One region of the Neobacillus sp. NPDC097160 genome, then DNA from elsewhere that is predicted to be linked to it. Evidence: a T-box and tRNA genes for the amino acid it is inferred to sense, from the RefSeq annotation. Region 1 holds a T-box; the other regions hold tRNA genes.
What was found. A T-box is a leader RNA that pairs with one kind of tRNA and senses whether it is charged. The one in region 1 lies ahead of argS (arginine--tRNA ligase), so its partner is inferred to be a tRNA-Arg.
Positions count from the first base shown of each region.

Region 2: it encodes a tRNA-Arg, which carries the amino acid that the T-box ahead of argS (arginine--tRNA ligase) is inferred to sense. The anticodon was not compared.
Region 3: it encodes a tRNA-Arg, which carries the amino acid that the T-box ahead of argS (arginine--tRNA ligase) is inferred to sense. The anticodon was not compared.

Region 1 covers NZ_JBIWDU010000016.1:126,279-137,042, reverse strand. The annotation lists gene ACIQXV_RS21650 (hypothetical protein) at 1-364, opposite strand, end outside; gene mgtE (magnesium transporter) at 617-1,975, shown strand; gene ACIQXV_RS21640 (FtsW/RodA/SpoVE family cell cycle protein) at 2,326-3,513, shown strand; gene uptA (undecaprenyl phosphate transporter UptA) at 3,618-4,211, shown strand; gene ACIQXV_RS21630 (NupC/NupG family nucleoside CNT transporter) at 4,251-5,432, opposite strand; gene ACIQXV_RS21625 (DinB family protein) at 5,715-6,176, opposite strand; gene argS (arginine--tRNA ligase) at 6,247-7,941, opposite strand; T-box leader at 8,064-8,276, opposite strand; gene ACIQXV_RS21615 (alpha/beta-type small acid-soluble spore protein) at 8,379-8,633, shown strand; gene ACIQXV_RS21610 (TetR/AcrR family transcriptional regulator) at 8,694-9,266, opposite strand; gene ACIQXV_RS21605 (ABC transporter permease) at 9,983-10,764, opposite strand, start outside.
Region 2 covers NZ_JBIWDU010000014.1:92,814-103,577, forward strand. The annotation lists gene ACIQXV_RS19630 (tetratricopeptide repeat protein) at 55-1,548, shown strand; gene trxB (thioredoxin-disulfide reductase) at 1,688-2,638, shown strand; gene ACIQXV_RS19640 (NUDIX hydrolase) at 2,980-3,438, shown strand; gene rapZ (RNase adapter RapZ) at 3,541-4,434, shown strand; gene ACIQXV_RS19650 (gluconeogenesis factor YvcK family protein) at 4,431-5,417, shown strand; gene whiA (DNA-binding protein WhiA) at 5,466-6,425, shown strand; gene ACIQXV_RS19660 (HPr family phosphocarrier protein) at 6,477-6,734, shown strand; gene clpP (ATP-dependent Clp endopeptidase proteolytic subunit ClpP) at 6,871-7,476, opposite strand; tRNA gene ACIQXV_RS19670 (tRNA-Arg) at 7,682-7,753, shown strand; gene ACIQXV_RS19675 (acyltransferase) at 7,902-8,933, shown strand; gene rpoN (RNA polymerase factor sigma-54) at 9,152-10,474, shown strand; gene ACIQXV_RS19685 (glutaredoxin family protein) at 10,490-10,747, shown strand.
Region 3 covers NZ_JBIWDU010000020.1:84,294-95,057, forward strand. The annotation lists gene ACIQXV_RS24355 (Ger(x)C family spore germination protein) at 1-235, opposite strand, end outside; gene ACIQXV_RS24360 (spore germination protein) at 249-1,871, opposite strand; partial or broken gene ACIQXV_RS24365 (ATP-binding protein) at 2,491-2,571, shown strand; gene ACIQXV_RS24370 (zinc-dependent alcohol dehydrogenase) at 2,955-4,094, opposite strand; tRNA gene ACIQXV_RS24375 (tRNA-Arg) at 4,394-4,467, opposite strand; gene ACIQXV_RS24380 (YwaF family protein) at 4,679-5,419, opposite strand; gene mutS (DNA mismatch repair protein MutS) at 5,673-8,261, shown strand; gene mutL (DNA mismatch repair endonuclease MutL) at 8,275-10,164, shown strand; gene mreBH (rod-share determining protein MreBH) at 10,524-10,764, opposite strand, start outside.

The sequences.
Region 1 (10,764 bases):
TATAAAAAGGCAATTTTAAATGCTGCTTTTGATGGCCTAGATATAATAATTCAGCTAATTCCTGACCTGAAAGCTCATTCAATACTTCATCTTCAATAAAGTCGATCCAGCAGAAGTTTCCGTAACTGTATACATCTTCTGCAGCTAACTTGTTAATTCTCTCTTCCGGACAATATTCGAGCAGCGTATGCATATTAAAATCAGCATCATCAAAGCGGTGCTTTAGTAAAAGCAGATGATTTAATGAACCTGAAAAAGCAGCAGCAAATTCAGCGAATTCGATACCGTAGGACAGTACATACTGGTCTGTTTGATTTAAATGAATATAGATGAGATCCCGTATGTCTTGATGATGCTTTTTCAAAGCCAAACTCCTCCGTTCAACTGCATTTAAATAAGTTTTCAGGATAATTCCCATGAAACTTCCAAATGCTTTTATAAATACTTCCTTATTTTATCAAATAATAGGTCAATTAGCATATTTCATTTCGTTTACAAAAAACTATCATGTGTTACACATACTATTTTTATATCCACTTGAATATTATTGGTTCATTTATCTAATTGTAGACAATTTTTGTCATCCATGCACCTAATGAAAGGAGCACAGCAAACCATGATTAAAGATATGACTTCAGATGAAATAAGCCTTTATATAATAAAAACCTTAAAAGAAAACAAAAAGGTTGATTTTGAAGCGATGCTCGAAGAACTTCAACCCTATGATGTAGCAAAAATTTATGAAGAATTACCGGAAAAGCATAAAGGAAGGTTTCTATTATTTTTAAAATTTGACGTCTTAGCAGACCTTATGGAAGAACTTGATAAGGAGGAACAGCTCGGTTTATTAAACATTCTCGGCATCGAAAAATCCAGTAAGGTTCTAGATTTAATGGATAATGACGATCTGGCATTATTATTAAATGAATTGTCCCCTGAGAAAAAGGATTCGCTGCTTTCGGGAATGAAAACGGAAGAGTCCAATGCTGTCAAAGGCATAATGAATTACCCGCCGGAAACAGCCGGAAGAATTATGACCAACCGCTTTGTTTGGATCCGTGATTATTTTACCGTCAGAGAAGCAGTCGATAAATTTAAAATCTTTGCCGGGTTTGCTGAGTCGATTAACTATCTGTATGTCATTGATGAAGCTAGAAAGCTTGTCGGGGTCGTCTCTTACCGGGATTTATTGTTAGCGGAACCGGAGGAAAAAATCCGGATGATTATGTATGAACGCGTCATTTCCGTTTCGGTAACCACTGACCAGGAAGTCGTGGCGCGAACAGCAGAGCGCTACGATTTCTTAGCGATCCCAGTTGTCGCCGAGAACAATGTCCTTGTCGGGATTGTTACAGTCGATGACATTATCGACGTCGTCATTAAAGAAGCAAATGAAGATATTGAAAAATTATCGGCATCAGGGAAATCAATTGACTTCGAAACGAAAACATTGACAGCTGCCGCTAGACGGCTTCCATGGCTCATTTTACTATTATTCATTGGTGTAATTTCGGGTAGAATCATCAGTAGTTTTGAGGATACCCTTCAACAGGTGGTCGCCTTAGCCTTTTTTATGCCGATGATTGCCGGGATGACGGGAAACACTGGGACACAATCACTTGCGGTTGTGGTTAGAGGACTTATTTCGTACGATATTGATAGAAAAGTGGTTACCCGTTTAGTCATGAGGGAACTGGGCGTCGGCATAACCATTGGCCTAACATGCGCAGTTCTAATTGCCATTATCGCTTACGTATGGCAGGGAAATTTGATACTAGGAGCTGTGGTCGGCTGCTCCCTATTTCTTACCCTGATTATCGGGACACTCGCGGGAACAATTATCCCCCTTATCCTTTACAAGGTGAAGATTGACCCTGCAGTGGCCTCAGGGCCACTGATTACCACCTTAAACGACATATTTTCATTGCTAACCTACTTTGGCATTGCCACCATGTTTTTAAAGCACTTGATGTAATAAGAAAAGCGCAGGCTCCCTGGTCTGCGGCGTATGGCCTGGAGCGCTCCAACTGAGATAAAGGAAACACGAAGAGCCGGAGGCGCATTCGTGTTTGACTTATCGTAGGGCGGAGAGCGAAGGACACTAGCCGCAAGGGCGCTGGAGCTGGACAATTCTCAAAGTCAAAATTTATACTTCTTATCTTAGTTTTCGAAGATCAATAATATTTATTAATTAAATGAAACCTTTCATTCATGGAATCGTTATATAAAGGGAGGGATGTAATATTTTCCCTGAATAAGCGTTGTTAGCGGACCTTTTCTCTGCTAGCATGAAAGATCATTATAGAGAAAATTTGGGTGTGGCCAATGGATAAATACAAGAAAAATGACGATCGATTTGATTGGACGTTAACATTATTATTATTTCTTTTTTTCTTAGTCAGCTGTGCGGCCATTTATAGTGCACAAGCATCGGGGCAATACGGCACGACGAATTTTTTGATCATGCAGGTTTTTTGGTATGTGATTGGTGCCGCAATTATCTCCGTTTCCATCTTTATCGACGGCTATCAATATAAACGGCTTTCCTGGTATTTATATGGCTTCGGTCTGATCTTACTTATTGCCGTTTACGTTGCACCTGAATCCATTGCTCCTGTAAGAAACGGGGCAAAAAGCTGGTTTGTCATTAGAGGAATCGGGCAAATTCAGCCGTCAGAATTTGTGAAAACCTTTTTGATCCTGGCCTTAAGCCGGCTCATTACCAGTCACCAAGAAAAGCATTTAGAAAAAACGTTAAAAACAGACTTTCTTTTACTTATAAAATTAGGAATAACGACAGCCGTGCCGCTTGGGTTAATTATGCTTCAGCCGGATCTTGGAACAGCGCTCGTCATCTTATCGATATTAACAGGGCTTATCTTAATTTCCGGGATTTCGTGGAAAATCATTATCCCTATATACAGTGCAGGCGCGTCCTTTGCAGCTCTTATATTCTATCTTGTTTTGATCAAGCCCGAATTTCTTGAAAAATATCTCCATGTGCAAACCTATCAGTTTAACCGAATTTATGCCTGGCTCGATCCCCATAGTCATGCAACAAGCTCTAGCTACCACTTGTTAAAATCGTTAAGCGCGATTGGCTCGGGACTTATAACCGGAAAAGGTTTTGGCCATCGTGAGGTTTATATCCCGGAAGCCCATACAGATTTCATTTTTAGTGTGATTGGTGAGGAGTATGGCTTCGTTGGCGGCAGTATCGTCGTTGGACTCTTTTTTCTGCTCATTTATCATTTAATCAAGACTTCTTTAGACACCAAAGATCCTTTTAATACCTATGTCTGTACAGGCATTATTAGTGTGATAACCTTTCACGTCTTCCAAAATATTGGCATGACGATTCAAGTGCTGCCGATTACCGGCATCCCACTCCCATTTATCAGCTATGGCGGCAGCTCGCTCATGGGGAATATGTTTGCAATGGGACTTGTATACAGTATCCGATACCACCATAAAACATATTTGTTTTCATCGGAGAACTCGTTACAGGCCTAATAGGAATTCTTTGTCCATTTCTACCATATTAATTTGAATATCTGATAAAGTGGTATACACTATTATAGGTTGGACTCAATTATTTACATAAGCGAAGGTGAACTATGGCACAATTTATCAACTCAATTTTGGAATTTTTATCACAGTTAGGATACCTCGGTATTGCCCTTGGATTAATGATAGAGATCATCCCAAGTGAAATTGTTTTAGGCTATGGCGGGTACATGATTTCACAAGGACATCTCAATTTTGCCGGAGCCGTCATTGCCGGTACAATTGGAGGAACGATTGCCCAGCTATTTTTATATTGGGCCGGTTATTATGGCGGCCGTCCATTTTTGGAGAAATACGGAAAGTACGTACTGATTAAAAAGAGTCATATTGATGTCGCTGAGCACTGGTTTGAAAAATATGGTGCCGGTGTAATTTTCTCTGCAAGGTTCATACCTGTTGTGAGGCATGCCATTTCCATTCCTGCCGGGATTGCCAAAATGTCAGCAACCAAATTTACCCTTTACACTGTGGCAGCCGTTTTGCCTTGGTCCATTCTCTTCATCTATTTAGGAAAGGTGTTGGGCAAAAACTGGTCACATGTAAAAGAATACGCCCAGCCCTATATACTACCAATCATCATTGCAGCTGTTGTTTTGGGAGTAATCTACTTTTTAATTAAAAAAACAAAGAAAACCACCGACTAAATTGATTCGGTGGTTTTTGTATTCCATTCGTATTTATTATTACAGCATTACGCTTGTAATTGCGGCGGTTAATAAACTTACAAGTGTGGCACCAAAAAGCAATTTAAGCCCAAACTTTGCCACTAGGTTTCCCTTCTTCTCGTTTAAGCCTTTCACGGCGCCGGTGATAATTCCAATTGACGAAAAGTTAGCAAAAGAAACAAGGAATACAGAAACGATTCCAACTGTTCTGCTCGACAACGTATCTGTAATTTTTGCTAAATCCATCATAGCCACGAACTCGTTTGATAACAATTTTGTTGCCATAATCGTTCCGGCATCGACAACTTCTGAAGCGGGAACGCCAATAACAAAGGCCAGTGGTGCAAACACATAACCAAGCGCCATTTGGAAGCTGATGCCGAAAGCGGCTGCAAACAAATGATTAATCATGCTGATTAGGGCCACAAAACCGATTAACATTGCCCCAACGATAATAGCTACTTTGAAACCATCTAAAATATACTCTCCAAGCATTTCAAAAAAGGATTGTTTTTCTCCTTCTTGAATTTCAATTATATCCTCTTGTTCTGTTACCACATAAGGATTAATGATATTTGCAATAATAAAGCCGCCAAATAGGTTTAACACAAGTGCGGTGATGACATATTTTGGTTCAATCATGGTCATGTAGGCCCCTAAAATCGATGCCGACACCGTGGACATTGCAGAAGTACACAACGTATACAAGCGATGTTCAGGAAGGTATGGAAGCTGTTTTTTTACCGAAATAAACACCTCAGACTGACCAAAGACCGCAGATGCTACTGCATTATAAGACTCTAATTTCCCTAGACCATTTATCTTACTTAAAACTAAACCGAGGAAGCGGATAATAATCGGAAGAACCTTTATATACTGGGCAATTCCAATTAATACGGAAATAAAGACAATCGGCATCAGCACGTTTAAGAAGAAAGGCCCTGCTCCTTTATTCGCGATTCCGCCGAATACAAAGTTAACCCCATCTGCTGCATATGCCAGAATATGTTCAAACATCCCTGATATTCCTCTAATAATCACAAGGCCTACCCCTGTATTAAGCAGGACAAAGGCAAATACTAGCTGCAAAACGAGCATGATAGCGATTGGCTTCAACTTGATCCCTTTTTTATTTTTACTTACAATAAAGGCAAGAAAAAAGATCACAACCAATGCCGCCAAAAACAAAATATATTTCAAAACATTCTCTCCTATCAGATGATGTAATTTCTATGATGTAAATTATTCGACAAAAAACGACAGCGTTTTCAAACGTAATTTTGATTATAAGATTGCTTCTTACTCGTGTCAACCTTTTGCATGGAAGTGGTAAAATTCAGGTTATTCACTATCGTCTAACTTTTATTTTTTCCTTATTGCCATCGAATCATCCACTTTTTTTCTTCATAATAAAAAGGCATGGAGATTTTACTCCATACCTTCGCATCTTATTTTGCAAAAATTCTAATTAACAACAGTATCTTACTTGGCCGCTTCGATGACGCGTTTCATCGCCTGTATTTGACCTAAATGAAGGGACTCGTGAAAAACGGCAAAGTTCGCAAGTTCACCAAAGGTTTCTTGCCCTAGGAACGGAGTTTTCAACTTTTCGTTAAAGCTTTCCCCCGGTATTTCCTTGATTCTTTTTATTTGCTCTTTTAACTGTGCTGTCAATTCCTGAATGGATGGAACATCGCCCTGCCAATCAGCCGGCTTCGTACGTGTTGCGAAAAATTCCATATAATTTGCAGGCAAGTTGGTCGACTTTTTTGGAAAGCCAAACATAAATTGCTCTGCTACAGTTAACACATGCCCCACATGCCAGTGGATCGTGTTATTAAAACCTTGAGGCTGGATATCAACAATTGCCTCGTCTAAAGATTCCACGTTTTTAATTAAAAAGCTCCTTGTTAACTCAAGACTCTTAAATAATAGTTCACTCATTTATTTTAGCCTCCTCTCACTTCATAGCTATATTTTATACCAAAATCAGGTAATTAGTAAATGAACACTTTTACATTTCTTCTGGCGCTTCAATTCCTAACAGACGCAAGCCTTCTTTAAGCACGGCAGTTACACTGTAAACAAGTGCCAAGCGTGCCTCCCGCTCTTCGTTTTCTTCTAGAACTTTTACTTCGGCGTAATATTTATTAAAGGCTTGGGCAAGGTCGACAATATATTTGGCCACCTGCGAAGGGTCGAAGTTCTCACAAGCTCTTTTAATCGAAGGTGCGAATTCCATAAGCAAGCTAGCCACCTTCCATTCTTTTTCCCAAGAATTCGTATAGGTTTCAGCTTGTAAACCTGCCTGCCAATTCGCTTTTCTTAAAATCGAACAAGCCCGGGCAAAGGTGTACTGAACATACGGCCCTGTTTCCCCTTCAAAACGAAGCATTTCCTCTAGGGAAAATTCAATATCGTTCATCCGGTTGTTCTTTAAGTCATGGAAAATTACCGCTCCCACTCCCACCTGTTTCGCCACTGCATCTTTGTTTGCCAGATTTGGATTCTTCTCCTCGATATTGTGGTGTGCCATTGCAATGGATTCATTTAATACTTCTTCTAAGAGGACGACTTTTCCTTTACGGGTCGACATCTTTTTACCGTCTTTTAACATCATGCCAAATGGAACATGCACCATATTCTTTGCCCATTCGTAACCCATTTTTCCTAATACGGCAATTAATTGTTTAAAATGTAGGCTTTGCTCATGGCCGACCACGTATAAAGAATGAACAAAGTGATAGTTTTCTTTTCTGTAGAGGGCAGCTGCTAAATCACGTGTGGCGTAAAGTGTTGCGCCATCAGATTTCTTAATCAAGCACGGCGGCAGCCCTTCCTCGGCTAACTCGACCACCATTGCCTGATCGGATTCTACCAGTAGCTGTTTCTCCTCTAGCAGCTTAACGATGCGATCCATTTTGTCATTATAAAACGCTTCACCTGCATAGGAATCAAATTCGACATTCATTAACTTATAAATTCTCGAAAACTCTTTTAGCGATTCATCGCGGAACCATTGCCACAGGCTTAGTGCTTCCGCGTCGCCATCTTCCAATCGTTTAAACCAGCTGCGCCCCTGATCCTCGAGTGTTGGATCAGTTTCTGCTACTTCATGGAACTTAATATAAAGTGCGAGTAACTCCTTAATGGGATTTTGTTTTACTTTTTCGGGATCGCCCCATAGTTTATAGGCGGTAATTAACTTCCCGAATTGGGTGCCCCAGTCGCCCAAATGGTTAATTTTAATGGGCTTATAACCGCATTTTTCTGTGATCAGTGCGATGGAGTTCCCGATTACAGTCGAACGCAAATGCCCCATTGAAAATGGCTTAGCGATATTTGGTGACGACATGTCGATCGTGACATGGCCGCCGTTCCCAAATTCGTGGGTACCAAAAAGGCCTTTTTGATCGATAATGCTGTTGACGAGTTGTTCCGAAACCAGCTTTTTATTTAAAAAGATATTTAAGTAGGCACCTACTACTTCAACCTTTTCAAATAGTGGCGTTTGAATCTTTTCGGTTAGGTCTTTGGCAATCAGATTAGGTGATTTTCTTTTTAGCTTTGCCAATGTGAAACACGGAAAGGCTAAGTCACCATGCTCGGCGTTTTTTGGTTTCTCAATCATTAGTTCAAGTTCCGCTGTTGTCAGTTCCTGGTCAAGCAACTCAAAGAGAATGGCTGCCAGTTCCTTTTTAAAATTCATTTTTATAGACCTCCTTTTTTTAAAAAAATGATCACTATCTAACTTTTGACGGGCTGAACTGACGCATTAATGCGGCGCTCCGTCCCTTTTCCACAAAAAACAAAAAACTCCCGCCTCTTATATAAAGAGACGAGAGTTTGATAATCCCGCGGTACCACTCTAATTGTTCAAAAAGAACCGGCTTAATTTTATAACGGAGCATACTCCGGCGTACCCTACTTGGTTCAGGTTAGCATCTCAAAAGTGCGCTTCGTTATCTGCTCCGTATCAGGCTCACACCGCCCCTGACTCGCTTTCACTTTCCAGATAACTACTCTCTTTTTCATTGATTTTTCTGGTTTGATTATCAGTTATTATACTGGAAAGATAAGGATTTATCCAGTCATTGTTGATTATTTTTTTATTAAGGAAATCCTACTATCAAAGGAGGAATTTTAATGGCCAAAAGAAATAAAATACTTGTCCCGGAAGCACGCAGAGGATTGGATGCACTAAAAGCGAAAGTCGTTCAATCTGCGACCCCTGAGGCTGCGAAATTTGAAGCTGCCGAGGAGGTAGGTGTTCCTTTGAAAAACGGGTATAACGGCCAGCTCACATCCGAGCAGGCCGGAAAAGTCGGCGGCAGGCTCGGCGGCAGCATGGTCCGAGAGCTTGTGAAAATGGCACAGGAAAACTTAAGTAAAAGGCAGTAATGAAGAACTAAAAATGAGAAAAGTCTTGTGCAGCAAATTGCACAAGTCTTTTCTCATTTATTACCTAGGCAGCCCCTTCAAAAGAAATACCTTCATAATTTCAGCGATCTGCTCAGAACTCAGAGGTTCGTGGTTTCTTTCCCAATCAGAAACAAGGGCAATATACATTTTTAACAATAGAAAGCTTGTGATTTCAGGGTTGATCGCCGGGATTGCACCTTTAGTAATGGCTGTCTCAATTTTTTGCTTTAAATAGGCAATAATTTCGTTCTCGACATGCTGCAGCATTTCCGAAACAGCCAATGTTCCCATGTCGGCTTCTTCCTGGACAAGCTTAATCATAAGCTGATGCTGGGAGCGAAATTCTAATAAGCGGTATAAGGCACGATGGACATTTTCCGTGAACGGTAAATCCGGCTGGATGGCAGCATCTGCCTCTAGGATCATTTCTTTCACTAACGAAGAAATAATTTCTTCAAATAATTCTTCCTTTTTTTTAAAAAAAGTATAAATGGTCCCTTTTCCTACATTGGCAAGCTTCGCAACCTGATCCATGGTCGTCGCCTTAAAGCCAAATAATGAAAATGACTTTGTAGCGGCTTCCACAATCATCTTTCTTCTGTCGGGTGCCATTCGCATCACCCTCCTCAATGACTAATTTAGTTTTTCGGTCAATCTAATTAATCTCACTATAGCACAGCCTGTCCTCTGTTTCAATTTTCCCTGAATTGGCGGAAATTGATTTGGATTACAGCACTATTCTTTTTCGCTTTAACCCTATTCTATCCAAATTCCTCTTACACTTTTGGCTATATGAAAACCTATTGGGTGTATTATGCTCTACCGATCAACATGGCGGGAATCCCACTGCTGCTTTGGGCGGTTGGGAGCATTCGAAAAAAACTGGCGAAAAACCATTAATATTTTGCAAAATCATTCTTTAATGGGATAGGTAATCAATCGTTTGATTAACTTTAATTCGAATACCACCGAACTAATCAAACGTTTGATTAAAATGGCAGGATTAAAAAGAACAGTGCCTGGCACTGTTCTTAAAAAACCTATTCTTTAAAAATATTTTTCAAATCAGCTACAAGCAAACATCGGGATTGAAAAATCGCTAATCTGATATACTAATTAATCGTTTGATTAAAATGGAAATTTCTAAGTGATATACTAATTAATCGTTTGATTAATTAAAATAATAGATATGATCGAATGCCAATGGGCGGATTTTTGTCAATAACTTTAAATATGATATACTAATCAATTGTTTGATTAATTTTCAACTTTAAATGAGCTACACTAATTAATCGTTTGATTAAACGAAATGCTGCAGATTCCTAAAATTATGACCCTGTTGACCGGTAGTGCCTGACACCAATTTGCCAGACGAGAAAACATGGAAGAATAAACAAGCTCCCCAGAACGGGCATCAGCATATGGGTCAGGTCGTTTCCGGTTATTTTTCCGAGAATATACTTTAGCGGCAAATAATTTACCGTTCCAAAAGGAATCACATAGGTAAAGAAACGGGTTACCCATTTTTGATAAATATTTAACGGATATTGTGCCATCTCCCTGCCGCCGTCGGTAAAAATATTCGCCACTTCAAGGCCTTGAACTGTCCAAAAACACATGGTAGCTGCAAGCATGTAGATTCCGGTAAAGATAAACACACCACTCATAATCATTAAGGCCAGTGTAATGGCTTTAATGACAGTCCACTCGATGGGAAGATTGCTTAAAGCCCATATTAAAACAATCACACTTTGGAGTAGCCGGCCAAATCTAGTAAACTCGAACTTTGAGCCAAGGACTTGAATAAAGGTACTACGCGGTCTGACGAGCAACCGATCAAATTCCCCCTTAATAATTAAACTTGAAAACACATCAAACCCGCGGGCAAAACACTCACTCAAGCTGAAGGCCATATGGATGACCGCGAAGCAAAGTGCCACTTCAAAAAACCCCCATCCTTTAATTTGTCCAAACCGTTCAAATAAAAGATACAGGCCGGCAAATATGGTGAGAGGAATAAAAAACTGACCAATCGTCAACAGCCAAAAGGATATACGATATTGCATTTGTGATTTAAACAGAATCAGCAAGTACTTATAATAAAGACGCA
Region 2 (10,764 bases), on a different contig from region 1:
AACTCCTAAATATGATATACTACATAAGTTATGTTGAAAAATGTGGAGGACTTCATGGGAAAAGACTCGAAGGCTAGAATTCAAAAGGGAAAAATTTTATCATTTGTTCCTACGGGGGAATATTATTTCACGAAGGGTTTAAAGGCATACCATCGACGTGATTTTGTAAAGGCAAAAAAATATCTTGGGCGGGCGATGCAGCTTGAGCCGGGTGAACCGATGATTACATGCCAGTTGGCGATTGTGTCAACAGAACTTGGCGAGTTTGAAAATTCCAACCGACTCTTGCATCTGATCCTTGAAGAGCTTGACCCAGAAATGGCCGAATGCCACTACTTATTAGCAAATAATTATGCCCATATGGGATTTTTTAAAGATGCATATCACCACAGCAAACTCTATTTACAGCTAGATCCTGATGGTGATTTTTCGGAAGACACAGAGGATTTGTTGGATTTGCTCACCATGGAATCAGAGGATTTTGAGGATGAGTTGTATCAAGAGGATGATCTCATCATCAAACAAGAACAGGCTCGTGAACTGTTAGAGTCAGGCTACTTTCCAAAGGCCGTTGAGCTGTTAAAAGATGTCGTCAAGGAATATCCGGAATACTGGTCTGCTTACAACAATTTAGCGCTCGCATACTTTTATTTAGGAAAAGTGGAAAAAGCGGAAGCCATCTTAGAAGATGTGCTCGAGCGAAATCCCGGGAATCTTCATGCATTATGTAACAGGCTTGTATTTGCCCATTATCAAGGGCAGTCACAAAATGCATCACAATTGCTGGAATCATTGAAAAAAATCCAGCCCATGCTTAGTGAGTATCAATTTAAACTGGGTGCTACCTTTGCGTTAGTCGGGGAATATGAACTTGCCTATTTCTGGTTGAAAAAGTTATATAAGCATGGTTTCAATGGGGATGGCCCATTTTATTATTGGCTCTCCCATTCAGCCTATTACATGGGCTATGAAAATTTTGCAAAAAGCATGTGGAAAAAGGCTCTCGAATTAAGTCCTGACAAGGAAGGTAATGAACCTTGGAACGAGAAAAATGAGCGAACAAACGGGTTTGAGGACATCCAAGGATCTATTTTTCAAAAGCTCGAAAGTGACTACGTGGAGGAAAGATTATTTGCACTTTTCCTGACAACTGTTTCAAGTAAAAAAGAGGAAATCATCACCTCACAGCGGCTTTTTCAGAATCAGAAATTTACCAAATTGGAAAAAGAGTATATTTCGTTAATCAGGTCGGGAAAACCATCGATGACCGCGGATGCACAGGAAATTGCTGAGCTTTTTTATGAAACTTTCCAGCCAATTGGCACGGTTGAGTCCGGATTGTACTTGATGTGGTTCTCGGTGTTCGTCGAAGTATTCAATGCAAATGTCAGTTTGAAAAATAAACATGCCTGGGCTGGAGCAGTAGAATACGTATGGCACAAGCTGCGCAACGAAAAGGTTTCCCAGCAGGAGGTTGCCGATCGCTACGGACTATCATCAGCAACCATTGGCAAATATGTAAAATTAGTGAACAACTATTTAAACTAAGCAGAAAAATGGACTATAATCCAATTGTTTTATACGATTAAGTAGGGAAAGCTAATACTTAATCGTATTTTTTTATATTATGACAGCGGGTGTCTAGAAAAGGCGCTACCGCTTTTAAAATAAGGAGTGACAACCAACCATGTCTGAAGAAAAAATTTATGACGTAATTATTGCTGGGGCTGGCCCTGCGGGGATGACAGCCGCTGTTTATACATCACGTGCAAACCTTTCAACACTCATGATTGAGCGCGGGATGCCGGGCGGACAAATGGCCAACACCGAGGATGTGGAGAACTACCCGGGCTTTGAAAGTATTTTAGGACCGGATTTATCAACAAAAATGTTTGAGCATGCCAAAAAGTTTGGTGCCGAATATGCCTATGGTGATATTAAGGAAATCGTTGATCACGTTGATTACAAAATCGTGACTGCGGGTGCAAAGCAATATAAAGCATACTCTGTTATTATCTCAACAGGTGCTGAGTACAAGAAAATCGGCGTACCTGGTGAAAAAGAGCTGGGCGGCCGCGGTGTTTCCTATTGCGCTGTTTGTGATGGGGCATTTTTTAAAGGAAAAGAACTTTATGTCATTGGCGGCGGTGACTCTGCCGTTGAGGAAGGCGTGTACTTAACCCGTTTTGCTTCCAAAGTTACCATTGTGCACAGACGCGATCAGCTGCGGGCACAAAAGATTCTCCAAGACCGTGCTTTTGCGAACGAAAAAGTGGATTTTATCTGGAATCACACGATTAAATCGATTAATAATAAAGACGGCAAGGTTGGCAGTGTGACACTTGCTTCGACCCAAACGGGTGAAGAGCAAACCTTACCGGCGGATGGTGTTTTCATTTATATCGGGATGTTGCCGCTGTCGAAACCATTTGAAAGCATTGGCATTACAAACGAAAATGGCTATATTGAGACGAATGAGCTCATGGAAACGAAGGTACCTGGGATTCTCGCTGCGGGAGATATTCGTGAAAAGACACTTCGTCAGATTGTGACGGCAACCGGTGACGGCAGTATTGCAGCCCAAAGTGCACAGCATTATGTGGAAGAGCTTAAGGAAGAAATGAAATTAAATAAATAGCATGTATATTTGCAAAGGGAAAGTGATTGTTAAGAAAGTGCCCACACAATTCACAAAAAAGTAATTCTCCTGTAACAGTGGTGAAATATAGATAGGGTATGATAATAGAAATTGACCCCCTTTAAAATATATACCTTTCCTGCACAAGCCCAGCAGCTTGTGCAATTTTTTTTTGCCACCTTTTTTGTCTAAAATATTTAACACAATATCAATTTTGTATTCATTGTGACTGTAATCTAAAAATAGTATAATGAAAAGAATATATCGCAGGATAATTGCATTCACATTCTAACTCGAGCCCTGTTCAAGGGGCTTGTGAATGATTAAGAGGTGTATAAACAATGCAGCGGGTCACTAATTGTGTATTGATAAGAAACAATCAAATTTTGTTGCTGCAGAAACCGCGCCGCGGCTGGTGGGTTGCTCCAGGCGGGAAAATGGAGCCGGGCGAGTCGGTTCGAGACTCTTGCATCAGGGAATACCGTGAAGAAACGGGGATTTATTTAAAAAACCCACAATTAAAAGGGATCTTTACGATGATTATGAAGGAAAGCGACGAACTGCTTTCCGAATGGATGATGTTTACCTTTGTGGCAACCGATTCAGATGGTATTGATTTAGAAGAATCGGAAGAAGGTAAGCTGGCATGGCAGCCGATTGACCAGATAAAAGGTTTGCCAATGGCTGCGGGTGACCTACATATCATTGATTATATGGTTCATGGAAAAGGAATTATTTACGGTACTTTTACTTATACAAAAGATTTTCAACTGATTAGTTATCGATTAGATCCAAGCTAATGAAAACGTATCGTCTGGCGAGCTCCTAAAGGCGGTTCATGAGACGAAAGTTGAATTAGTATTTTTATCAATGTGATGAGCGAAATTATAGGGGGAATTGCCATGAGTACCGGTTCGTCAAGCGAAACTCAGATGGTCATTATTACCGGAATGTCTGGGGCTGGAAAAACTGTCGCCATTCAAAGCTTTGAAGATTTAGGATTCTTCTGTGTTGATAATCTGCCTCCCACACTGCTCCCAAAATTCCTTGAACTTATGAAGGAATCAGGGAATAAGATGAATAAAGTTGCCCTAGTCATGGACCTAAGAGGAAGAGAATTCTTTGATCACCTCTTTAAAGGACTCGATGAGCTCGCTGAAACATCATGGGTAACACCGCAGATTTTATTTTTAGATGCGGATGATTCTACATTAGTACGCAGGTATAAGGAAACAAGGCGGTCGCATCCGCTTGCTCATTCAGGGCTTCCACTTGAAGGCATCACGCTTGAGCGTGAACTACTTGAGGAATTAAAAGGCCGGGCACAGTTGATTTACAATACTTCCCAGATGAAACCTCGTGAATTACGTGAGAAAATATTAACGGAGTTTACGGCGAATAAACAATTAATCTTTACTGTCAATGTCATGTCATTTGGCTTTAAACATGGGATTCCCATCGATGCAGATCTAGTTTTTGATGTGCGCTTTTTGCCAAATCCTTTTTATATCGAACACATGCGGCCAAAAACAGGCTTGGATGAAGAAGTCTCAAGCTATGTATTAAAATGGAATGAAACAAATAAGTTTTTGGAAAAAGTGACCGACTTGCTCAGTTTCATGCTTCCTCATTATAAAAGAGAGGGGAAGGCACAGCTGGTGATTGCGATTGGCTGTACCGGCGGGCAGCATCGATCTGTAACCTTAGCAGAGTATCTGGGCCGATTTTTCCAAAATGATTATAAGACATGCGTCACCCACCGTGACATTGAGAGGAGAAAGGAAAAAACAACATGAGAGAGTTAGGACAGCCTCGTATTGTCGTCATTGGCGGGGGAACAGGATTACCGGTTTTATTGCGAGGATTAAAACAGTATCCTGTGGATATTACCGCCATTGTGACTGTCGCGGATGATGGCGGCAGCTCGGGACGCTTGCGCGAGGATCTGCATATTCCTCCACCCGGTGACATTCGCAATGTGTTAGCATCACTGTCAGATGTAGAACCGCTCGTTGAAGAGATGTTCCAGCATCGTTTTAAAACGTCGAATGAACTTTCCGGACATTCGCTTGGTAATTTAATCTTGGCGGCGATGACCTCGATTACCGGAAATTTTGTTCATGCGATTCAAGAAATGAGCAAAATCTTAAATGTCCACGGCAAAGTGCTTCCAGCTGCAAACCAAAGCGTGGTTTTGCATGCGGAGATGGAGGACGGCGCGATTGTTTCCGGGGAATCGAAAATTCCTTATTCAGGGAAAAAAATTAAACGAGTTTATTTAACATCCAAAAGTACGATTCGTCCCTTGCCGGAGACAATTCAAGCCATTCGGCAGGCAGACTTAATTATTATTGGCCCTGGGAGCTTGTATACGAGCATCCTGCCCAATCTGCTCGTACCAAGGTTAGGGGATGAGGTGTGCCGTTCCCGTGCAAAAAAGGTGTATATCTGCAACCTCATGACGCAGGCAGGGGAAACCCATGGCTATACCGCGAGCGACCATGTGAAGGCGATTTATGAGCATATGAGCTGTGCCTTTGTGAATACAATCCTCGTGAATAACGAAGAAATTCCGCAGCACATTCAGCTTCGCTATAATGAGGAACTGGCAGACCCGGTTCTATACGATTTGCCGCAGCTTTTTGAGCTAGGGCTCGAAGTGGTGCATGCGGATATTGCCTATCAGGAAAACGGCGCACTAAGGCACGATCCGAAAAAGGTGGCAAAAATTTTATATAATTTGCTAATAGATGAAACCAAAAAGCGGTATGAAGCGTAGATAGTATTGCAACGTTAAAATAGTGCTTTTTATAAAGGAGTGAGGGAGATGTCTTTCGCTTCGGAGACGAAAAAGGAATTAACGAACTTGGAAGTGAAAACATGCTGCATTCAATCTGAGCTTTCCGCGTTGATTCGCATGAACGGTTCCCTTTCCTTTTCTAATCGTAAGTTAGTGGTTGATATTCAAACCGAAAATGCTGCGATTGCCAGAAGAATTTATACATTGTTAAAAAAGAGCTATCAAGTACAAGTTGAACTCTTAGTTCGAAAAAAAATGCGCCTGAAGAAAAACAACGTCTATATCGTTCGTTTATCCCAGCAGGCAAAGGAAATTCTTGAGGATACAAAAATTTTGGGTGAGGGATTTACCATTATTCATGATATTTCACCTGGCCTGATAAAGAAGAAGTGTTGTAAGCGTTCTTATTTACGCGGCGCCTTTCTTGCCGGGGGCTCTGTAAATAACCCGGAAACATCTTCCTATCATTTGGAAATTTCTTCGCTTTATAAAGAACATAATGACTCTTTATGCGAATTGATGAATACATTTGATCTTAACAGTAAAACACTAGAGCGTAAAAAAGGCTTTATTACTTATTTAAAGGAAGCTGAGAAAATTACCGAGTTTCTCAATATTGTCGGTGCCCATAATGCCCTGCTCCGCTTTGAGGACGTCCGGATTGTTAGGGATATGCGAAACTCCGTTAACCGGCTGGTTAATTGTGAAACCGCCAATCTCAATAAAACGATAGGTGCTTCCATCAGGCAGGTAGAAAACATCCGCTTCATCGATGCAACCGTGGGCTTGCAGATTTTGCCCGATAAGCTAAGGGAAATTGCCGAACTCCGTGTCCAATACCCTGATGTTACCCTTAAAGAATTAGGAGAAATGGTCTCCGGAGGAACCATCAGCAAGTCAGGAATTAATCATCGTTTACGAAAAATTGATGAGATCGCCGAGAAACTGCGTGCCGGAGAAATGGCATCAAAACATGGAAGTTTGTGAAATAGTGAATTAGTTATATGCATATAGATTAACATGAGGAGGAATTGTATAATGTTGGCGAAACAAGTAGAAGTAAAATTGAAAACGGGTCTTCAAGCACGACCAGCAGCACTTTTTGTACAGGAAGCAAACCGTTTTTCGGCTGATATTTTTCTAGAGAAAGATGGCAAAAAAGTCAATGCCAAAAGCATCATGGGATTAATGAGCCTTGCAGTTGGCTCGGGAGTCGTGATTAATATTATCGCTGACGGCGACGATGAAGACAGAGCCATCAATGCGTTAACAGATTTTATTGAAAAAGAACATTAATTTAAGGAGGGTTCAGCTTGCATTTTGAGGCTGAACCCTTTTATTGTGCCTGCGGATGGGAAAATAGAGTTGCTTGGGTCACAAAAAAAAATCCTAAAGAAAAAAGCAACCGGCCGGAAGCCGATTGCTCATGAAATTACTTTTTATCTTTTGTTTCAATAGGGTTGCGAGTAATGATGCTGTCAATTAGACCGTATTCCTTTGCTCGTTCAGCAGTCATGAAGTTGTCGCGGTCTGTATCGCGTTGAATCACTTCAAGCGGCTGGCCAGTGCGTTCTGATAGGATGCCATTTAATTTTTCACGAAGGAAAAGAATACGCTTTGCTGCAATCTCGATTTCCGTTGCTTGTCCTTGTGCACCGCCTAGTGGCTGGTGGATCATAACTTCCGCATTTGGCAATGCATAACGCTTGCCTTTTTCCCCTGCAGCAAGTAAGAAAGCGCCCATGGAAGCAGCCATACCGATACAAACAGTTGAAACATTTGATTTAATAAATTGCATTGTATCGTAAATTGCCATCCCGGCTGTGATGCTTCCGCCTGGACTATTGATGTAAATCGTAATATCTTTTTCAGGATTTTCCGCCTCTAAAAATAATAATTGTGCTACAATGCTATTGGCAACATTGTCATCAATGGCGCTGCCAAGCATAATAATCCGGTCTTTTAACAGACGAGAATAAATGTCATAGGCACGTTCGCCGCGGTTTGTTTGTTCAATAACTGTAGGAATCAAATTCATTTTTCTTCCTCCTTTGAATGGAAAAGGTAATAACTTATGTAATGTAATCATACACTGATGGTCAATAAAGGTCAAACAATTTGACTTTAAAATTCCTCGACAACTTCTCCCTAATCCATCATAACCATTTCACTTGATTTTAAACCTACAATTCACTTGCAAAGTTTACGAATCTGGCATATAATATATAAGTCGCAACAATTTAGCGCTCGTGGTGCAACGGATAGCACGTAAGATTCCGGTTCTTAAAATGGGGGTTCGATTCCCTCCGAGCGCGTCCCAATTATAGTGCCTTATGCTTTTTTTAAAAGCGTAAGGTATTTTTAATGATTTATTACTTTTGAAACCTAGTATATAGGTTTACAAGTTACTGCAAATTTCTCTACTAAAGATGAATCAGGATAAAAATGTTAGGGGGATAATTCTTGAAACGATTGGTGTACTTAGACTGGCTACGTGTCCTAGCAACTATCGCAGTTGTTACGATTCACGTGACAGCAGGTTCTGTAAGCAAAATACAGCCAGGTCAACACATAAGCTGGTTAGAGGCGAACTTGTTTGAGACTTTATCACGTTGGTCCGTTCCTGGTTTTGTAATGATTAGTGGTGCTTTACTGTTGCAAGACCAAAGAATGTTAACATTGACAGAGTTTCTAAAAAAACGTGCCAGTAAGGTGGTAATCCCCTTTATTGTCTGGAGTATATTTTTTTATATATACGGAGCATATATAGGATATTTCCCTGCTTCAATTAAAAGTGGTATTAAACTATTTATTACCAATGGTATTAGTTATCATCTATGGTTCTTGTATATGATTGTAGGAATCTATCTTATTACACCGCTTTTACAGATTTTTGTAAGGCAAGCTAGTAAGCAGCATATTCAATACTTTTTACTACTTTGGCTTTACGCATCCGTAGCAACAAGGTTGTCTGACTTTTTGATTGGAGTTCGCTTTTCTATTGAATTGTTTTTTGTAACAGACTATGTAGGTTATTTTCTATTAGGCTATTTTTTATCACATTTTGAAGTTCCAAAACGATGGAGAGTCATTTCTTACATTGGTGCATGTTTAGGATTTATCGGTACGTTTTGGGGTACGTATTATTACACCCTAAAAGGAAATGGTATACTCAACGAAAATTGGTACTCTTACTTTTCGCCGACCGTACTTCTTTTTACTATAGGAATATTCGTATGGTTTAGATATCATTTTCAAGAAAGTGTACAGCCACTTCCACTCTTGCTTCGTGGGATCAACCAAGCTAGTTTAGGGATTTATATTTTCCACTTTTGGTTAATGAACAACTTTTTATGGAAAGTATATCCTCAAGTTGGTGCACACTTTCATCCTATTATTGCGCTTCCCATTAATCTCCTGATTACAGTTATCTTGAGTACCGTTTTGACTTTAATTCTAAAAAAAATCCCGCTTGTAAAAAAATTAGTTCCGTAATGAATGTGAAAAATATAGGAATAATTTGAAATATAAAGTTTTAGAATACGAAATTGGTGCAACGGATAGCACGTAAGATTCCGGTTCTTAAAATGGGGGTTCGCTTCCCTCCGAGCGCGTCACAAATGCCTCCTGTTTCCTGCAAACAGGGGGTTTTTATTTTTTTCCATACCCCATTTATCCTTCTTCGTGTAAAATAGAAAAAAGGGGGGATACTGATGAACTTAAAGGCAGGTTTATGGCAGCAGCAGACGTTAAAATTAACGATGACACAGGAATTGTCGCAGGCCATTGCTTTATTGCAATACTCGGCCCAGGAGCTGGCTGCTTTTTTAGAAGATAAGGCGCTGGAAAATCCCCTAATGCAGATTGAAAATTCCAATGTTAAGCCGATGAATCCCCTTATTGACCGCAGTCGGCGGAAACATCAAAAAGCGGAAAAGGACTGGATTGAACAAATCGCTGACAAACCATTTTCCCTTGAGGACCATTTAATTTCACAATTAAAAGTAACAAATTTATCGGCGGAGCAGTTACGAGTGATCCGTCATCTTATACAAAATCTTGATGAAAACGGTTACTTTCTTGGGGACCTTGGTGAAATCACCGAAAACCTGCGGGTAACCGAAGAATTAGTGGATGATTGTTTAGCGGTGATTCAAACGCTTGAACCGGCTGGAATCGGCGCAAGGAACCTTCAGGAGTGCCTTTTGATGCAAATGTATTATGAAAATCCAAATAATGAACTGGCACAGAATATTCTCTCCAACTTTTTTGTCCCGTTTGCCGAAAAGAAATGGAAGCAAATTGCCAAGGAATTAAAGGTATCCTTAAAGGACATTCAAGATGTGTTTGACCAAATTCTATTGCTTAATCCAAAGCCAGGGGCCATGTTAGGTAGAGAAACCACAACGTATATTATTCCAGATGCGATCGTGGAGCACTCAACAGATGGCCTGACAGTCCGGATGTTTGATGATTCCTTGCCAAGGATCAGCTTTAATGAGCAATATTTTAAAAAATTCAAAGACCAGGACCAGCAAGTCAGTCGCTTTTTGCAGGATAAGGTTCAGGACTATCAATGGATTCTAAAAAGTATTGAACAGAGAAAAGAGACACTTACAAGGGTCGTTGCTAAAATCGTTGAAAAGCAACCGGCATTTTTTCAAAAAGGGACGCAATATTTAGTACCAATGACGATGAAGGAAGTCGCTGCTGAACTTGATATTCATGAATCAACTGTCAGCCGGGCAGTCCGCGAAAAATATGTGCAAACGCCCACAGGGACCTTTGCCTTAAAAACGTTTTTCACGAGTACGATTCAGACTACTTCGGCTGATGAAAATACCTCTTCTACTCAAGTGAAAAATGTGATTAGTAAATTAATAGAACAAGAAAACAAGGAAAAGCCATTATCAGATCAGGAAATAGTGGAACAATTAAAGATGACGGAGGGTATAGTTGTCTCAAGGCGGACAATTGCTAAGTACCGCGATCAGCTGGGAATCCCGTCTTCATCCAAACGAAAAAGGTTTAACTAAGAAAGGAATAGAACGATGACACAAACAACAATCACATTATATACACGGAATCGCTGCCCATTATGTGATAAAGCAAAAGCCGCCCTCGAAGAGCTGAAACAGGAATGGAATTTCGGGCTCGAAGAAATTGATATCGAAACAAGCGATGACTTAACCGAACGCTATGGATTGATGATTCCGGTTGTCCATTTTGACGGGGAAGAAGTCGGATTTGGCTTTATTGACAAATTTGCCATAAGTAACCGTTTGCAAGAAAAAAACCGAATCAAATGAGTTGAAATAGATTTACA
Region 3 (10,764 bases), on a different contig from region 1:
GCCCTTGAATACGATACGTGGTTACGGGCGATCTGCCTGATCCTCCAGAATCCGTTGTCGCAATTTCTGTTGGATTGACTAGTTGAACAGAGACGACAATTTGTCCATCCTCCGCCTCATCTAGTCCTAGTGCCACCGCAATTGATAATTCATTTAACTCCCTGCGATTCCAGCATCCGGTAAGAAGAATAAGCAGGGTAAAAATCAAAATCCATTTCCCTAGCTTTTCACCCATGGGAAAGCCCCCTTTATTTAGGATCCTGTTCATTCTTCATGGATGATTTTTTGTTAGCTTTTGCAGCTTCCATATTTGAATCGACTCTAATGTAATTTCGATTTTTGTTAAAATGGGGTCTTGTCACCATTAACCAGCGGGGCACTCGAAGGATGACATCTTTTTGATCTTTTATATGGAATGGTGCAAAAGCACTCATATATGGAAGCCCAAACGACTGAAGGCTGCATAAATGGAAGACGATAATGAACAACCCAAGCAGGATGCCAAAAATGCCTAAGGAAGCAGCCAGCCACATGATAAAAAATCTAAGCATACGGAATGAAGTGGACATACTATAAGATGGAATCGCGAAATTAGAAATGGCTGTTAATGAAACGATAATCACCATTGCAGGGGATACAAGTCCTGCTTGGACAGCAGATTGTCCGATCACAAGTGTTCCCACGATTGAGATGGCAGATCCAACTGTTCTTGGCATTCGAACACTTGCTTCCCTTAATAGTTCAAAAATCAGTTCCATCATTGTCGCCTCAATAAATGCTGGAAACGGAACTCCTTCTCGGGCAGCAGCCAAGCTGAGCAGAAGCTTAGGAGGAAGTATTTCCTGATGGTAATTTGTAATCGCAATGTAAAGCGCAGGAGCCAGCAGTGTAATCCCTAAGCTGCCATAACGGACCATACGAATAAACGTGGCAAAATCCCAATTTTGATAGTAATCCTCTGAAGCCTGTAAAAATTGTACAAACACAGCAGGCGCAATGAGGGCAGTTGGGGTCCCATCGACGAGAATGGCAACTCTTCCTTCTAATATTTCCGCTGAGATCACATCAGGCCTTTCCGAGTTATAGATTAATGGAAATACTGTGATTGTCCTATCGGTTATCATTTCTTGTATATAACCGCTTTCTAAGATGCTGTCGATATCGATTGCCTTCAACCGATTCAAGACCTCATCAACAATCTTTGGGTTAGCAATGTCACGTATATACATGATTGCAACATCAGTTTTGGTAGCTCTGCCGATTTGCAATGTTTCCATCCATAAATTTGGGTTTTTAATTCTTTTACGCAATAGGGATGTGTTCGTCCTTAAGGTTTCAGTGAAACCATCTCTCGGTCCCCGGACGACCGGTTCACTGATAGGCTCCTCAATGCTTCTCTCCTTCCATTGTCTGGTACTTGCAACAAACGCTTGCTCTAATCCCTGAAACAAGATCACCGTGTCTCCCGAAACAATTGCTGTTAAAAGCAAGTCGAGGTCGCTCTCCTTTTTTACTGATCCAACAGGAACGACAAGCCGATTCATAAATTTTTCGACATCGAACGGTGTATTAAGAATTTGTAGATAAGTATGTTCATTCAACAGCTTTAAAAAAGATTCGAGCACAGATTTGGAATCGGATATACCATCGATATACAAAATAGCTGCATGCTGTGTCTCTCTCTCGCCTATTTCGAATTTTCTAACTACTAGATCCGTACTGTTTCCAAACTTTCGGACGATCCAATCAACATTTGCTTCCAATTGATTGTGCAGTATCTTTTTTTTTTGCCCATTTAAGTTAGCAGTTTGAGAATGTTGATTGGGGTTACCAAGCAACTTTCGTAGCCACCATTTTCGAATATATTCCATTTGAAGAAAACCTCCACAACAAATACAAAAGATGTAAGTTATTATCCAGTATTAGAATTACCGTTTCTTCGTATATTATGTATCTGCTTTTTCTTTCCCAACATTTAGGTGTAATGCTATGAACGAGCCGATCTTAAAACAGTTTTCTTAGTCAAATGTAATCCTTATAAAAATCAGGGGTTTAATAAAAGGGAATGACCCAGTTTAGGATCATTCCTTGCATTTATTTTAATCGTACTATTCAGAATCTTTTTCTGAATTTACTTTTTCCCCTGAATGCCAGCCCCAAAAAAATCCCCAGGGGTCTCTCCTTGGAAAATGGTCTTCCTTTCGATCATCCTTAGTTTCTATGTGTTTTACTTCATTAATTTTAACATTTTCTGCATTTGCAATTTCAACATTTTTTGGCATGAATGATTAAGTTGTCTACATGGAATTTCTTTATCCTTTTCTCGGACATCCCAACACATCAAAGACCGACGGTCAAAAGTATTCAAACAATACTGAAGAACAATAACAAGAATGATGCTTAGCAAGAATTGAAACGGAAAACAAAAATCAGCAAAAATAATTATGGCTTTACTCGTGGAGCTTCTTATTACGGGGGAACGGATAAATGATGAATGAACAAACATTAAGTAAATTAATCGAAATGAAATTGAGCGGTATGGCGGAAGCCTATAAGGAACAAGCATTGAATTATGAAACCTTACCACGCAATGAATTATTTAAAATGTAAAGATGGTTATTCGAGATTTATCACCAAGTTGCCCGAAAAGGTTGAGGATAGAATTAATCGTAAACAACAGGAGGAGAAAGCAGTATGTCTAAGCAAATAACCATCTACTGGTGTGACTTTTGTGGTTCCGAGTTTGCTGCCTTTGTACAGTTTCCCGAAGACATTATGCCATATTGTGTTAATTGTTGTAATGATGAGGATATAACACTGAAAGGATATACAGAAATTATTGGCTCATAGTCGCACAGACTACGAGCCTTTGGTGGTAAAAGGGAGGATGATTCTATTGTTCAGTAGTCATTGTTCCTTTGAATTGCTAGGTTACTCTACTAATGAATATTGTATTATGGTTTTAAAATGAATTTAATGCATTCATCTTCATGATTATAAAACTTATTATATGCTTCACTTGCCTGGTCAAGAGGAACTTTATGAGTAATAATTTCCGTTGGGTCGAACTCGCCTTTTGTGATCTTTTCGAACAACATAGGCATAAAGTGGATAACTGGTGCTTGTCCCATTTTTATCGTTACATTTCTTTCCCATATATCCCCAAGAGGAAACTGGTTGTATTTGGAGCCGTAAACTCCTGTTAACTGCATCGTTCCAAATTTTCGCACGGCATCCATACCGATTTTAATTGGGCTTATTGTTCCACCAATTAGCTTCATTTTTTGCTCAATTGCTTCAATAGGTGTTTTTTTTCCATCCATTCCAACTGCATCAATGATAACATCTGCTCCACCTTGAGTAATTTCTTTTATATATAAACCAATATCCTTTTGTTTGGTCAAATCAAATATTTCAACATTGTTCATTTTTTTTGCATGGTTTAGTCTGTAAGGGAGTTGATCAATCGCAATGACACGTTTAGCTCCTTTCATCCAAGCAAATTTTTGTGCCATTAACCCAACAGGACCACAACCGAGGACTACTACCGTATCACCATTTTTCACACCTGAATTATCCACGCTCCAATAGGCAGTCGGAAGGACATCAGACATAAACAATAATGCTTCATCTTCCAGTTCACAAGATTCTGGTACAACAAATGGGATAAAATTCGCGTATGGTACACGCAATAATTCAGCTTGACCTCCAAGATAATTCCCATATCGTTCAGTAAATCCGAAATATCCGCCTGTGTCTACATGTGGATTGCGGTTAGAGCTATCGCATTGGCTTTCCATTTCATTTTCACAGTAAAAACAGTATCCACAAGCAATATTGAAAGGTAATACTACTCGGTCTCCTTTTTTCACTTTTGTTACTTCGGATCCTACTTCTTCAACTATTCCCATTGGTTCATGACCGACAACATAGTCTTTTTCAGCTTTAATTGCTCCTTGATATATATGAAGATCAGAGCCACATATGGCTGTTGAGGTAATACGGACAATTATATCATCGTTTTTTTCAATAGCCGGATCTGGTACCTCTTTAACTTGCATATTCATTGCACTTTGAAAGGTAACTGCTTTCATAAATAAACCTCCTAGAAATAAAATACACTACCTAGTATGTTTATATATCTACCTTTAAATTCTTAGTTTGAATCAGATTTAAAATTATTCTAATAATACATGTACATTGAAAAAGTGGATCATGACGGTGGCTTATTACCTTAAAACATTTTTTGACGTCCAGTGATGGGCGTTTTTTGTTTGTGTAATAAGTCGAAGGGATTTTTGAACTCAAAATAATTTTGCATTAATTTTGCATCTGTAAAAATAAAAAATCCCCCAATCGCTTATGTACCAACGATTTGAGGGATTATACATTACGTCCCAAAGAGGATTCGAACCTCCGACCTACAGTTTAGGAAACTGTTGCTCTATCCTGCTGAGCTATTGGGACAAGAAAACTATAAAAATTAATCAAGCTCACACAATAAGATAATCCCGTCCTGATCTCAGAAAGAATAATCAAGAAGTGTTTCGATCAGTACGCTGAAGAAAATTCATTGAAGTATATTCGAGCGTGCTGAGCTATTGGGACACTTATCCAATTGAATGGAACGTTTATTATTATAATTAGTTTATCGAGAAAGGTCAATAAAAAGATGTAATTATTGGATTGGTAAGTTTCTTGACACTTCTTTTTTTATTGCAGCCTTTTCCCGGAAAATGACCCATACGATTAAGCTCAGACCAATTAATAAGCCTTCCATCGATAAAATATACCAAGGGTAGGGCCCAAGAACATCCAGCAAACTTGCGCTGTCAGGTTTGTGAATTAGGAACATATAATTTCCACCCACAAGCTTATTGATAAACATAATAATCGGCATTAATACATTTAAAAAGACAAATAATTTTAGGACAGACCAAATGGTTGGCCGGTAGCCCTTTGCCCAAGTAAAATAAAGCGGCACCCAGATAATCATTAAATGGGTATAAAAGAAGTGAAAAAATCGAAAATGTGGGAAGTCATAATTTAGTAATGGAGTAATCAATGCCTGGGATGCTCCCAGTAATGCGGTAAATAATAAAATCTCATATATAATTTTTTTCCTTGTGAGTAATAAAATTATGGTTAAAATCAGGCTGATGCTGCACAATTCCAGAGGAATGGCATGACTAACATTCCAGCTGCCATTAAGCATCATCCAAAAATGATAAGTTGTTTCTGCCATTAGTAACGATATCGCAACCCCAATTTCCGCAGCTCGCCATTTCTCATCTTTTAATTTCTCTCTATAGAAAAATAGTAAAGCCGAAACTACTAAACAGATGGATATAATAACAAAGTGACTGATGGAAAACATTTCAAAATCATAGTTTTTGTAACTGCGTCCAAACCAGCCCATACATTCACCATCCTTTGTTAAATCTTAACATGCTTTGAATGTTGGTTAAATCAGAATATTTCGTGGTTTATTGGCAAAAACATGAGGATGTCCACAATTGTCGACATCCTCATCCCTATATTACTTATTTTCAATTACTTCACTAATAAATCCCTTTAATTTGGAAGATATTCGACGAGTGCCCGAGACCTTTGTTATGTGATATAATAGTTTGTCGAAGATATTCGAAATGAATTTAACAGTGGAGGTCATTATGGCTGCTTATACGCCGATGATACAGCAATATTTAACCGTTAAGGCAGACTATCAAGATGCCTTTTTATTTTTTCGCTTAGGTGATTTTTATGAAATGTTTTTTGAGGATGCCGTAAAAGCATCACAAGAATTAGAGATAACCTTAACAAGCCGCGATGGTGGTTCAGAGGATCGGATTCCGATGTGCGGTGTTCCCTACCATGCCGCGCCGAACTATATTGAACAGCTTGTTTCAAAAGGATACAAAGTGGCGATTTGTGAGCAAATGGAAGACGCAAAACAAACAAAAGGCATGGTGAAACGCGAAGTTGTCCAATTGATCACACCGGGAACAGTGATGGATGGCAAGGGGTTAAACGATAAAGAGAACAACTATATTGCCTCGATTACATTATTTGACGATCAAACCTACGGATTTGCTTATAACGACATTTCAACTGGTGAAAGTCGTGTAACCCTGCTTTCAAGTAATTTTGATGATGTATTAAATGAACTGTCGGTTTTAAGTGCTAAAGAAGTAGTTGTCGCAAGCAGCTTTGACGGTGATCTTCAAAAGAAAATGCGCGAACGTGATGTCCTAGCGATTTCGTTTGAGGATAATAGTTCGATAGATATGAACTTTTCCCATCTGATCGAAGATCTGAATCAAGATAAATTAAAGCAAACAACAGCAAGGCTGTTTAACTATTTATACCGGTCGCAGAAAAGAAGTCTTGACCATCTCCAACCGGTTACGACCTATCAAATTCATCAATATATGAAAATTGATTATTATTCAAAGCGCAATCTGGAATTAACCGAGACGATCCGTTCTAAAGGGAAAAAAGGATCATTATTATGGCTTATGGATGAGACGATGACAGCCATGGGTGGACGGATGTTAAAGCACTGGATTGACCGGCCGTTAATCAATCAGGCTGAAATTGAGCATCGTCAAACTATTGTTGAAGTCTTATTAAGTCATTATTTTGAGCGTCAGGAGCTTCGGGAAAAATTAAAAGAAGTGTACGATTTAGAGCGATTAGCAGGACGTGTTGCTTTTGGCAATGTCAATGCCCGCGATTTAATGCAATTAAAGCGCTCCTTAATGCAGGTGCCATTTTTAAAAGAAATCCTCGGAAATATGGAGAATGCACATGTGAGCCAAATCGCGGAGCAGCTGGATCCATGCGAAGAGATCACCGATTTGTTGGAGCAGGCGATTGTGGAAAATCCCCCGTTATCCTTAAAAGAGGGGAATATGATTCGGGACGGCTACAATGCCCAGCTTGATCAATACCGTGATGCCAGTCGCAACGGAAAGACATGGATTGCCCAGTTGGAGCGGGAAGAACGCGAAAAAACCGGAATAAAGTCATTGAAGGTGGGTTATAACCGCGTATTTGGCTACTATATTGAAGTCACACGGGCAAACCTGCATCTTTTGCAAGAAGGGCAGTATGAACGCAAGCAAACCTTAACAAATGCCGAACGTTTTATTACCCCTGCCTTAAAGGAAAAAGAGGCGTTAATTTTACAAGCGGAAGAAAAATGTGGTGAACTGGAATACGATTTGTTTACCGAAATTCGCGAGATTGTGAAGGAACAGATCCCAAGATTACAGGCATTGGCGAAATCGGTCAGTGAGCTTGATGTACTGCAATGTTTTGCTCAAGTAAGTGAGGAGCGCCGCTATGTGAAACCGCAATTTTCGGCTGAAAGAAGAGTTGTGGTGAAGGATGGCCGTCATCCAGTAGTTGAAAAAGTATTAAACGCCCAGGAATATGTTCCAAATGACTGCCAAATGGACAGTGATCGTGAAGTATTGTTAATAACAGGACCAAATATGTCTGGTAAAAGTACGTACATGCGCCAAATTGCACTGACTGCGATTTTGGCACAAATCGGCTGTTATGTACCGGCATCAGAAGCAGTACTGCCACTATTTGACCAGGTATTTACCCGAATTGGGGCAGCGGATGATTTAATTTCCGGACAGAGTACGTTCATGGTCGAAATGCTCGAAGCTAAAAATGCGATAACCAATGCAACGCAAAACAGTTTGATATTGTTTGACGAAATCGGCCGTGGAACGTCGACTTACGACGGGATGGCGCTGGCACAGGCAATTATTGAATATATCCATGAGAGGATTGGGGCGAAAACGTTATTTTCAACCCATTACCATGAGTTGACCGTTTTGGATGAAGAGCTTCAGAAGTTAAAAAATATTCATGTCAGCGCAATTGAACATAATGGCAAGGTCGTTTTCCTTCATAAAATTAAAGAAGGGCCTGCCGATAAGAGCTATGGGATCCATGTGGCCCAGCTTGCGGAGCTGCCTGCAGAATTAATCAGCAGAGCGAATGAAATTTTAACAGCGTTAGAACAGCCTGAAGTACAGACGGTGCCGGCAGAAACGGCTCCAGTTATTGTGGAACAGCCTGCACAGCTGTCATTCTTTGATGAACCGAAAGAACCGAAAAAACACGAATCGACTTCTAAAGAAAAACGAGTGTTGGAGAAAATAAAAGAATTAGATTTATTAGATGTAACCCCGCTGCAGGCAATTAACATGTTGTACGAGCTCCAGAAAAAGTTAAAGTAAGGGGTGAAGGCGAATGGGAAAAATAATCCAATTAGATGATGCGCTGTCTAACAAAATAGCGGCGGGAGAAGTCGTTGAACGCCCCGCCTCTGTTGTAAAAGAGCTTGTAGAAAATGCAATCGATGCCGGCAGTACAGTGATTGAAATTGAAGTGGAGGAGGCGGGGCTCGCTAAAATTCGCATTACCGATAACGGCAACGGAATTGACGAAGAGGACGTGTTAATCGCCTTTCAACGCCATGCCACTTCAAAAATCAAAAACGAAAATGACTTGTTTCGCATCCGTACTCTTGGATTTCGCGGTGAAGCACTGCCGAGTATCGCTTCGGTTTCACGGCTTGAAATGAAGACCTCTACCGGGGAAGGTGCCGGAAATCGAGTGGTCATTGAAGGCGGGAAAGTAGAAGTTTTTGAGAAAGCTTCTGCAAGACGGGGTACGGATATAACGATTACCGATTTATTTTACAATACGCCAGCACGCTTGAAGTATATGAAAACGATTCACACAGAGCTTGGAAATATTACCGATGTTGTCAACCGGCTTTCCCTATCGCATCCTGAGGTTGCGTTCCGTTTAATCCATAATGAGCGGAAGCTGCTGCAAACGACAGGGAACGGCGATGTTCGTCAGGTGCTGGCAGCGATATATGGGCTGGCGATTGCTAAGCAACTTGTTCCAATCACTGGCCAGTCGCTTGATTATAAAATCAGCGGCTTTGCTTCAATGCCCGAGATCACAAGGGCGTCAAGAAACTATATTTCAACCATGATTAATGGTCGATTTATCAAAAACTATCCGTTAGCCAAGGCGATACAGGAAGGCTACCATACCTTGCTGCCGATTGGCAGGTTTCCGATTGTGCTTCTAAATATTGAAATGGATCCGCTTCTGGTAGATGTAAATGTGCACCCATCGAAAATGGAGGTTCGGATTAGTAAAGAAGCAGAACTGGATGAGCTTGTGACAACAATCATCAAAGATACCTTTAAATCCAAGATCTTAATTCCGACTGCTTATACTCCTGTGAAAAAAGAAGATGCGAAATCTGAACAGACTTCGTTAACGCTTGATGAAGGAACATCAACTAATAAAGAAGTTCATAGGGAATGGTCAGTTCCTGCACAAACTGTTCAGGAAACTAGGACATTCCCGGTTTCACCATTTGTAGGTACTCCTGATAGAATGGAGACGCGTGATGAAACAGTTGCTTGGGTACCAACAAAGCCATTTTTTGAATCAGATGAACAAGTCAACGAATCCATTGACGATTCACTAGGACATAAGCAAATAATAGAGTCAACTGGCGATCAATCTGAAAGCAGAATCCCTCGTCTATATCCGATCGGGCAAATGCACGGGACCTATATATTTGCCCAGAATGAAAATGGCTTATATATCATCGACCAGCACGCGGCACAGGAACGGCTGAAATATGAGTATTTTCGGGAAAAGGTGGGACAGGTTCAGTCCGAATTGCAGGAAATGCTCGTCCCGATTACCTTCGAATATTCAACAGATGAGTATGTGAAAATAACGGAGAATCTTAGTGAGCTCGAAGTGGTTGGTGTGTTTCTTGAGGAATTCGGCTTGAATAGTTTTATTGTCCGATCTCATCCGCAATGGTTCCCGAAAGGGGATGAAAAGCAAATCATTGAAGACATGATTGAACAGCTTTTATCGATGAAAAAAGTCGATATCAAAAAACTTCGAGAAGAAGCAGCCATCATGATGAGCTGTAAAGCATCGATTAAAGCGAACCGCCATTTGCGAAATGATGAAATCCAAGCACTGCTGGATGATTTGCGGAAGGCATCTGATCCGTTTACCTGTCCGCATGGGAGACCAATCATTGTCCATTATTCGGTTTATGAAATGGAGAAGATGTTTAAACGGGTAATGTAGGTTATTGTGACCGTGAACCGGAAAATAGAGGTAGAACGGTAACAAAGAAGAGGTTATTGTGACCAAACACCAGGAATTAGAGGAAAAACGGTAACAAAAAATTGTAAACAAAGAGGCTGAAGGGGGGTTTGCCCTTCAGCCTCTTCTTTTTTATAGGCTGTTTTCGTAAAGAATGTTGTTATTAACCACGGTTACTCCAAAAAAAGTCACTAATATGGTGTGAAATTACACATATTAGCAAGTTAATATGATATATCGGCGATTTTTTTAAGTTTATCGGCGAATCTACGATTTTATCGGCGAATCTAAAATAGCAACAAACTTTTAGAAAAGAGCATTTTTTATGTTTGAATTTTATCCTATTTCATAGCTGCTTGCAGCTTACCCATGTATTGAAGAGCCATACCAGTTCCTACTGCCACGGACTCTAGTGGGTTTGTTGCGAGTGCAACAGGAACAAAGATTTCCTCACTAAGCCATGCCTCCATACCATTTAATAATGCACCACCGCCAGTCAGAATAACTCCGCGGTCAACAATATCGCCGCTAAGTTCCGCGGGACAATCCTCTAACGTAGCACGGACTGCTTCTAAAATATGC